2 regions of the Pseudoalteromonas sp. MMG033 genome follow, and region 1 is predicted to be linked to the other one. Evidence: predicted binding sites of a transcription regulator. Region 1 holds the regulator's gene; the other holds the start of a gene.

What was found. The regulator LexA, encoded in region 1, represses DNA repair genes until DNA is damaged. The targets are predictions, from matches to a motif close to TACTGTATNNNNATACAGTA.
Region 2: the regulator LexA is predicted to act here: its motif matches at 1,723-1,742, upstream of imuA (translesion DNA synthesis-associated protein ImuA).

Annotation. Positions count from the first base shown of each region.
Region 1 covers NZ_CM170070.1:1,088,767-1,092,974, reverse strand. Annotated here, with positions in the region: gene AC2CZC_RS05000 (hypothetical protein) at 452-640, opposite strand; gene AC2CZC_RS04995 (hypothetical protein) at 1,197-1,358, shown strand; gene lexA (transcriptional repressor LexA) at 1,936-2,547, shown strand; gene AC2CZC_RS04985 (DUF3313 family protein) at 2,881-3,579, shown strand; gene AC2CZC_RS04980 (efflux RND transporter periplasmic adaptor subunit) at 3,596-4,208, shown strand, end outside.
Region 2 covers NZ_CM170070.1:415,217-419,424, reverse strand. Annotated here, with positions in the region: gene AC2CZC_RS01895 (hypothetical protein) at 1-776, opposite strand, end outside; gene AC2CZC_RS01890 (SOS response-associated peptidase family protein) at 925-1,620, opposite strand; gene imuA (translesion DNA synthesis-associated protein ImuA) at 1,754-2,443, shown strand; gene AC2CZC_RS01880 (Y-family DNA polymerase) at 2,449-3,861, shown strand; gene AC2CZC_RS01875 (error-prone DNA polymerase) at 3,861-4,208, shown strand, end outside.

The DNA.
Region 1 (4,208 bases):
TCGCGCCAATACTTCAATCGGCGCTGTTTAAAATAGCTTATTTCACCTTGCGCAAAGAGAATGAACTCACTTCGTTCTCTGTCATTAGCCCTTTACACGATAACTGCGAAGCTTCGCTTCGCTCTCATTTCGCCCATGTGAAAGTAGGACATTCTACTGCGTAGCGCACCAAGGGGCCAATTAAATAACCCCGCTGCTGTTAAAATGACTCAATTCACCTTGCGCAAAGTAAATGTACTCGCTTCGCTCTTTGTCACTGTACTTTGCACTTAATTCATCCATTCGACATTAGTACATCTATGTACGTCAAACCCGTTGCAGAAATGCAGCGGGTTTTTTCGTGCTAAATCGTCTCGAAAGTTGTAGAGGTCATGCACATTGATAAAGAGACGAATTAGCGCAAGGTGAAGGGAATATCCTTCACCGCCGACAAGGCAAGCTCAAGATTTCCTCAGCAACAGCTAAAACGGCTCATTTCACCTTGCGCGAAAAGAATGCCAGCGCTTCGCGCTGTGTCATTAACCTTTCGTACGATATTCACCTTGCGCAAATTGAACGTACTCGCTTCGCTCGCTGTCGTTACATTTTGCACGTTAATCACCTTGCGTGAAAAGAATGCCAATGTTTCGCGTTGTATCATAAACTTTCATTTTGCTCAAAGGTTGGTGAATCGCAGCGCAATTGTTTGCAAAGAATGGCTATTACTTTCGACGAAATATAACTTCTTGTTGAACATATAGATTTATTATTTCGCTCATCCAACTTACAAGATGCAAAACATTAATGACAGTAAGCGTTGGTGATAAGTCTATTGTGTCTTTTAGCAAATGGTGAGACATCTTAGATTAGTGCTCGTTAAGCTCGTGTGGTGCAAGTGCATGGCACAAAGTAGTCTTCGCTTAGGTCGTTACACAGTATCTACCTTATGTAATGTAGTCACAACCTGAGCCTTTTTAAACTTTAGAAATCTGCTTCAGAGAGACTAAAAACATTTAATAAATTTATACTCTTTATATATTTTTTAAAGGTTGGTTACCTTTTTAAGAACACGATATTTTTATGTTTTTCGTTTTTTAATTTCGTTTGGTTATATTGATTTTATAGAAGTTATTATGCGCTATAATAATTTATTTATTTTTGTTGAAATGAGAAATAAATACTGTTAGGTTTATTTGTGTCAACAAGGAGATATAAAAATGTTATTAAAACTCAAAAAGAAAAACATCAAACTTATTAGTCATGATAAAGCTAGCGTACCAGCTGAGATGACTCCACAGGTTGCAGGCGGCTTCTTCAAGACTTGGGAGTGCACTGGTACTAGAACTTGCCCAGGTACTTATACGACTTCAGCTTGCTAAAGTCTGTATTTAATGAGCTACATAATTGTAGCTCTATTACGTAATTTATTATTCTTTTAAACACTCATCTTATTACTACTTTTTATTATATTAATGCTGTTCTAAATTTCATTATTATCTTTTCATATAAATAAAGTGCGATTTAAATTCTTAATCCCTACTTATTTTATATTTTGCAACAAAGTTGGTTTTCAACTTTAGATATTAATCACTTTTCTGTTTTTATTAGAGTCTGGTTTTTATTCTTTACTCAGTCAAAATTATAGAGGTTTTGTATACTTAATAGATAAGTTTGAGGGCCTCAGTACTAGATGGGATCATCAATTATCATTAAATGCTTAGAGATTTTTGTTGTCCTACGTGGCTTCAGATTTAGGTTTTTATCTTAGCCTTATTATTAATGAATCGAAAAAATTGTGAGTAACATGATTTGCTGTGATCAAGTGATGCCCTCTTAATGTTGCTGCCTTGTTCCAAATAGTTCTAGTGAATCAGTCAAGTATTAGAGGTTTAGCATTGCGATTTAATTTTAACTGTATATACTCACAGTAAATGCACTGTATGGAAAACCAGTTATATGCGACCTTTAACAAAACGACAAGAACAAGTATTCGAGCTGATCAAAGTTTTTATCAAAGACACAGGTATGCCACCGACTCGTGCGGAAATTGCAGATTCTCTTGGTTTTCGCAGTGCCAATGCTGCTGAAGAACATTTGAAAGCGCTTGCTAAAAAAGGAGTCATTGAAATGGTGCCTGGCGCAAGCCGCGGTATCCGATTGGTGGAAGCGGATGAACCAGAGCAGCTGGGGTTACCTCTTGTAGGTCGCGTAGCAGCTGGTGAGCCTATTTTGGCGCAAGAGCACATAGAGAATCACTGCCAAGTAGATCCAGGGATGTTCCAACCACCTGCTGATTACTTACTTCGGGTTAATGGTATGAGTATGAAAAATATCGGCATAATGGATGGTGACTTGCTTGCTGTTCATAGAACTCAAGTTGCCAATAATGGGCAAGTTGTTGTTGCTCGTGTTGAGGAAGACGTCACCGTTAAGCGTTTTGAAAAAGTCGGTAAAAAAGTATTCTTACATGCTGAGAATGAAGATTTCTCACCGATTGAAGTTGACCTAGAGCAAGAGGTTTTCAATATTGAAGGTCTCGCTGTTGGTGTGATCCGCGGCAACTTGTAACGTTTTGCTGATTGCCTGATAAGCTGAGATATTATATTTCAGCTTATCTCACCAAAACCATTTTTATAAATTAAAAGACCCCTTTTAAACTATACTTCCATATCATATACTTACGTTACATAAATATAACATCAGCTTTGGAATACGTGCTTGTTAAGCAAAAATAAAAATTATTTTGCACTAAATCCATGATTCGCAGTCTGAGCTATTCGTCTTAATTTAAGAACTTAAATTTATTTGTATTCACAGGTTACATTTGATTTCAAAAGAGATCAGAGGCTTGCTTGTGATTGTGTTAAAACCACTGGAAATGAATTGAATATGGAGCAGCTTATGACTTGGTTTAAAGTAGTATTGATTGTGGCTTTGGTATGTATGTTATCCGCCTGTGCTTCGAGCTCAAACAATACACGGTCAGGCTTTTTACCCAATTATGATGTATTACTCCCCTCTGATGACTATGAAGACACCAACTTATTCGTTGATAACACATTCAATAGAGAAGTGTTAAGTAAAATCGAAGTGCTCTATATTCCTCAGTTTGAAGTGTGGATTAACGCTTCTGAATCTGAGTTTTTAAACATTAATCCTCAGCATGTTGCTAAGCTAAGTCATTACATGCAGTCGCAAATGCAAATCAAATTGAGCCCTTACTATAAAGTTGTAACAGCAAAACCCGAAGGTGTAGATGACACTGTATTGACAATTGAAGGCGCTTTTACAGATGTGCAATTTAAACCCATTTCATTACAGGTGAGAGACTTTGTGCCTATCAGGTTAGTGTATAACGCGGGCAAAACAGCTTACTTGGCTGCGACAGAGCAAACCGAGGCTTTAACACATGTGTCACTTGAGTCAGCGTTTTATTTAGGGAGTCGAAAGGCCCCAGTGGTGATGATGACTGCACATAAAGAATTGGATTCGGTACTGAAGACTGATGGTACTGAGAATGTTGAAACGGTTAAGGCCGTACTCGATGTTTGGATAGGTAATTTTGTTACTGCGATGACTCAACATCGTAATGTTCAGTAAAACTAAAGGAGCTTTTATGAAGATAATAAAAGGCAAGCAGCTAGGTGTTATGGCAATATTTTGTTTGGCATTAATTGGTTGTTCAGAGCAAAAATCAGAGCAAGAGCAATCAGAGCAGCTTCGTCCAGTGAGGACATTATTGCTTTCTTCACAAGTCGATGGCCCTTTGGTGGAATTCCCTGCGGTAGTCGATGCAGCTTCTTCTGCGGATCTATCATTTAAAGTACCGGGTGAAGTTACAGAGTTGCTGGTAAAGCAGGGGCAAGAAATTCAGCTTGGTGATGTTATTGCTAAGTTAGACGCAACAGAATACAAACTTTCTTTAGATGAAGCGCAGGCTAATTATAATAAAGCACAGGCGGATTTTAGGCGTGCTAAACAACTTATTAAATCCGGTACGATTTCGCAATCTGACTATGACCAACTACAGTCCCACTTTACTAGTGCAAAAAGTAAATTGGCGAATGCAAAAAACAACTTGTCTTACACAAGCTTAAAAGCATCATTTTCGGGTGTTGTGGCACGCACTTACATAGAGCGTTTTGAAGAGGTACAAGCCAAGCAAGTTGTCGCAACACTGCAAGATATCAAGCATGTAACGCTTAAGGTCAATGTGCCTGAGAGCTTAA
Region 2 (4,208 bases), 670 kb from region 1:
GCTAGAAATTCAGGTGTTGAATGGACAATAAATAGGTTATTTTTTTCAAATCTCAATTTAAAACGGCCATTGTCATCTGCATTTATTTGCACCGCATTTTGGCCTGATGTTGTTGGGTGATGAATGAGCGAAGGTGTGCCACTAAAATGGTGATTCAACTGTGCCTGTGTAGCAGACTCAAAGTCACCTTGAATTGGGAAGTGGGTGATCACCGTACTGGCTTCACCTTGGTTTTCACCCAATATGGCTGAAATATTATCAAAGATGACGGGCATTTCTTCGAGTAGATGCATGCTCCATTGCACGGACACTTGTTTGATTTTTTTGTCTTTTGGCAATGTGGTTTTCGCATCAAAAGAGTGAATACTTTGTGCTTGTGGCGGAATAACATGTGCGTCAGAGCCATAGACTTGCATTTCGCTGCCATCACTAAACTCAATGGTAAATGAGGTATAGAATAAAATGTCTTGAGCAAATTGCGCACTTGCAAGTGCTGGTAACTGTACGTCAAAGCTGACTTTGAATGGCGTAGATTGTATAAATGTTTGATTAAGCTCGAACGAGCGCTCGATTTCAAAATGACTGTGCGCGTTCACCTGTAGGCTGTATTCGCCAGAGATAGGGTTGGTATTTGTCCTAGCGATCGACGTCACATCGCCATAGTTTACTTTTATATTCTCCAGAGACTGTTCAAAGTTAAGGTGGGCGACTGATTGAGCATAAGATTGACAGCTATATATACTGACCAAAGCAAGCACTAAAGGCTTAATTTTCATTTTCCTTTCCTTATTTAGTTGTAATTTCAAAGCACTTGTCGGTAGGTTGAATAAAATATTTATGGTAAGTTTTAAATTTGAAATAAAAATACTATTTTAGTATTGCTTTTTTGGTGGAGGAGCCTGTTTTTTATTTAGTTAATAGGGGTTACCTATCAGGTTCGATAATAATTTCTTCGCTGACTGGGTTATACAAACTTGGTTTATCAATTTGCTGAGCAATCAGTTTTTGTGGCAGGTATGGCGTGAGTAGAGGAGAAAAAGCACTGACTTCATGATAGTGCTCATCTAACCATTTATTTAAGATCTCAGGTTGTTGAGGCAATATCAATGGGCTGGCTTTGTCGTGAAATGGTGTGAGTTTTGGGTGAGGTGGAAGAGTGATAATTGAACAAGAAAAAGTGTATTCACCTGTCACTGGGTGTAGCCACTTTTTATATAATCCTGCGAAGCACAATGCCGCATTATGCGCTTGAAAGTCATGATAATGGATTGGTTTTCCATGTCTATATTGGGTTTCACCAAACCCTTTTGCTACCACAATGCAGCGGCGGTACCTATATGAGTGGTATGCTGCACTGCCTTTCACATTGAGCTTATCGTATCGGCTGTTAAAAGACGTGTATTTTGAAGGTTTAAATCCTGTCGCCGTTTCTGATAGCAACAACCACCAAATGGCATCGCTGAGCAGATGCTGATTATTTTCTTGATATAGGATACTTATCTTATCTGTCGCCCGTTTGAATCGTGAAAACTGTATTTTTTCTGCTGGGTTTTCAATGCCTAAATCCAATAGAACTTGGATCACAAATGGGTCGTCAGTGATATTGAGTCGGCCACACATACTCACTCCTCATCTCCACTTTACACATCAGTGATACTCACTTGAGTTTAGCGGTGAATGATAAAAAATGATCATACTTGCACTTTTAGTTATGATCTATGATACTGTATATATATACAGTAAAGTGTGTGATATGGCCAATTTAATTGATTTTTTACAGCATCAGAATCTTGTTTGGCAAGGCACCGATAACGCGCCTTTGTCTCAATGCGTGAGTGAAAAGCACAGCACAGGCTATGAGGCCTTAGATAATCACCTTGATGGTGGATTTCCTTTCCCTGGAGTAGTGGATATGCAAAGCGAAACAGGCATTGGTGAGCTGCAATTACTCCTGCCTTTTATTCGTTCGCGAACACGTTTGTGTGTGATGATAAACCCGCCAGCTAAAGTGAATGCACATGCATTGATACATCAAAATATACCCACAGAATTAATATGGGGGGTGACCACTTCCGATCCTATTGAAGCACTTTGGGCGGCTGAGCAATGTTTAAAAAGTGGCGTGTGCAGCAGTGTGCTGTTATGGCACCAAGAAGTACAGATCCATCAAGCAAAACGTTTGTTATTGAGTGCGCAAACTGGGCAAAGCATGTGTTGTCTGTTACGTCATAGCATGGTGCAAGGTGGCGCACTGCCTGTCAGTTTATCTATGCAGCTGGTGCCGAGCTCTGCAGGGTTAAATATCAAAGTAAATAAGTTAAAAGGGGGATGGGCAAAACCGAATATCACGCTCGCATGGTCATTACTTTGGCCGCAACTTGTTAGCCATTCTGAATCTGTGCATGGGCAGGTATTGCCGTTTAAGCACAGTGGTAGCAGGTAATTGCGGTGCTTTGGCTTTATTTACACTTTCCTCAGTTACAGTTAGATGGTTTGTTAGCTCAAGATGATCAGCTCCCACCGACCATTATTGTGTCCGGTAGTAACAATACGGTTGTGCAATTAGATGTGTCAGCTCATGAACTTGGTGTGAAGCAAGGGATGGGGCTAGGTGCTGCTTCATCAATGAGTACGTCATTAAATGTGTATGAATTTAAAGCCTGTTATGAGCAAAAACGATTGCTAGAGCTGGCTCAGTGGTTGTATTTAGATACCGCTGAAATTCATATTTCGACGCCCTGTGGTTTATTGCTCAAAGTGTCTAACATGCTGCCTTTACATACTGATTTAGCACATTATTGGCAACTTATTAAAACCCGCCTTGAAACGCAAAATGTTCAGTATCACTACAGCTTCGGTTATTCACCACTGGCGGCTCAGTTACTCGCACAATCGGGTTTTAATCGGCTTTGTGACGACCGGGTACAACTGGCAACTGAGCTTGGTAAATTACCTATTTCGTCGCTTTCATTGAGTGAACGTCAAAAGCAACAACTTAATCGAGTTGGTATACACACAGTGCAAGCCCTCTTTGAACTCCCTTTGGTTGAACTGGGGCGGCGTTTTGATAATGAATTGGTGCAGTATATTGGCCGACTGCAAGGCAAGCTGCATCACCCGGTCGAGTTTTATCAGCCACCTGAGGTATTTGAACGAGAGGTCACCTTGTTGTATGAATTAGAAAACCTTGATCATCTGATAAAGCCTCTATTTAAATTATTAAAACAGCTAGAAGTATTTTTAAAATTGCGCGATAAGCTGACATCATCAATCGAATTAGTATTAATGCAAAGAGATATCGAACCGCTTTGTTTAACCATCGGCTGTGCGCATGGAGAGTATCGAGCAAAAAAATGGCAAGAGTTATGTCAGTTGGTATTGGCGCGCACGCAATTATCAGCGCCGTTACAAGCGGTGGCTCTAAAGGTGGATACATTCTGTGAGCCACAGGCGCACAGTGATGATTTATTTTCTGAGCGCATCGGCACTATGACACGTGCAGGTTTGCTCTCTATGTTACAAGCAAAATTAGGCGAAGAGTCTGTATTTGGTATTCAAACCACACCTGATGCTCGCCCTGAGTATGCCACAGTCCGAAGTGAACCCGTTTTAAATGCAGCGCCTGCAAAGCCATCTGAATACACTACACCACTGCTGAGACCCAACTTGTTGTTCAATGAAATTCAACCGCTCAATGATAAGGTGATTTTACTTCAAGGACCGGAGCGGATCTCTACTGGCTGGTGGGATGGTGATGACATTGAACGAGATTATTTTGTAGCACAAGACATGCAGTTTAGACTGCTATGGGTGTTCAGAGATAGGCAAAAGCGCTGGTTCATACATGGGATATTTAGCTGATGCAATACTCAGAGCTTTTTTGCCAGAGCAACTTTTCTTTTTTGGAGGGAGCCTCTCACCCTGAAGAGCTTGTCAAGCAAGCACATTTTCTAAGGTATTCAGCGTTGGCGATCACCGATGAATGCTCATTAGCGGGAGTCGTTCGAGCACATACCTTAATTAAAAACACTGAGCTTAATTTAAAGTTGATTGTGGGCAGTGTGCTGCGTTTTGAGTCGCTCAAGGTTGTATTACTTTGTCCAAATAAAGTCGCTTACAGCGAATTATGCCGAGTGATTAGCAATGCCAGACGCCGAGCGAGCAAAGGAGAATATCAACTTGAAAAGTGGGATTTATTGTCATTAAAA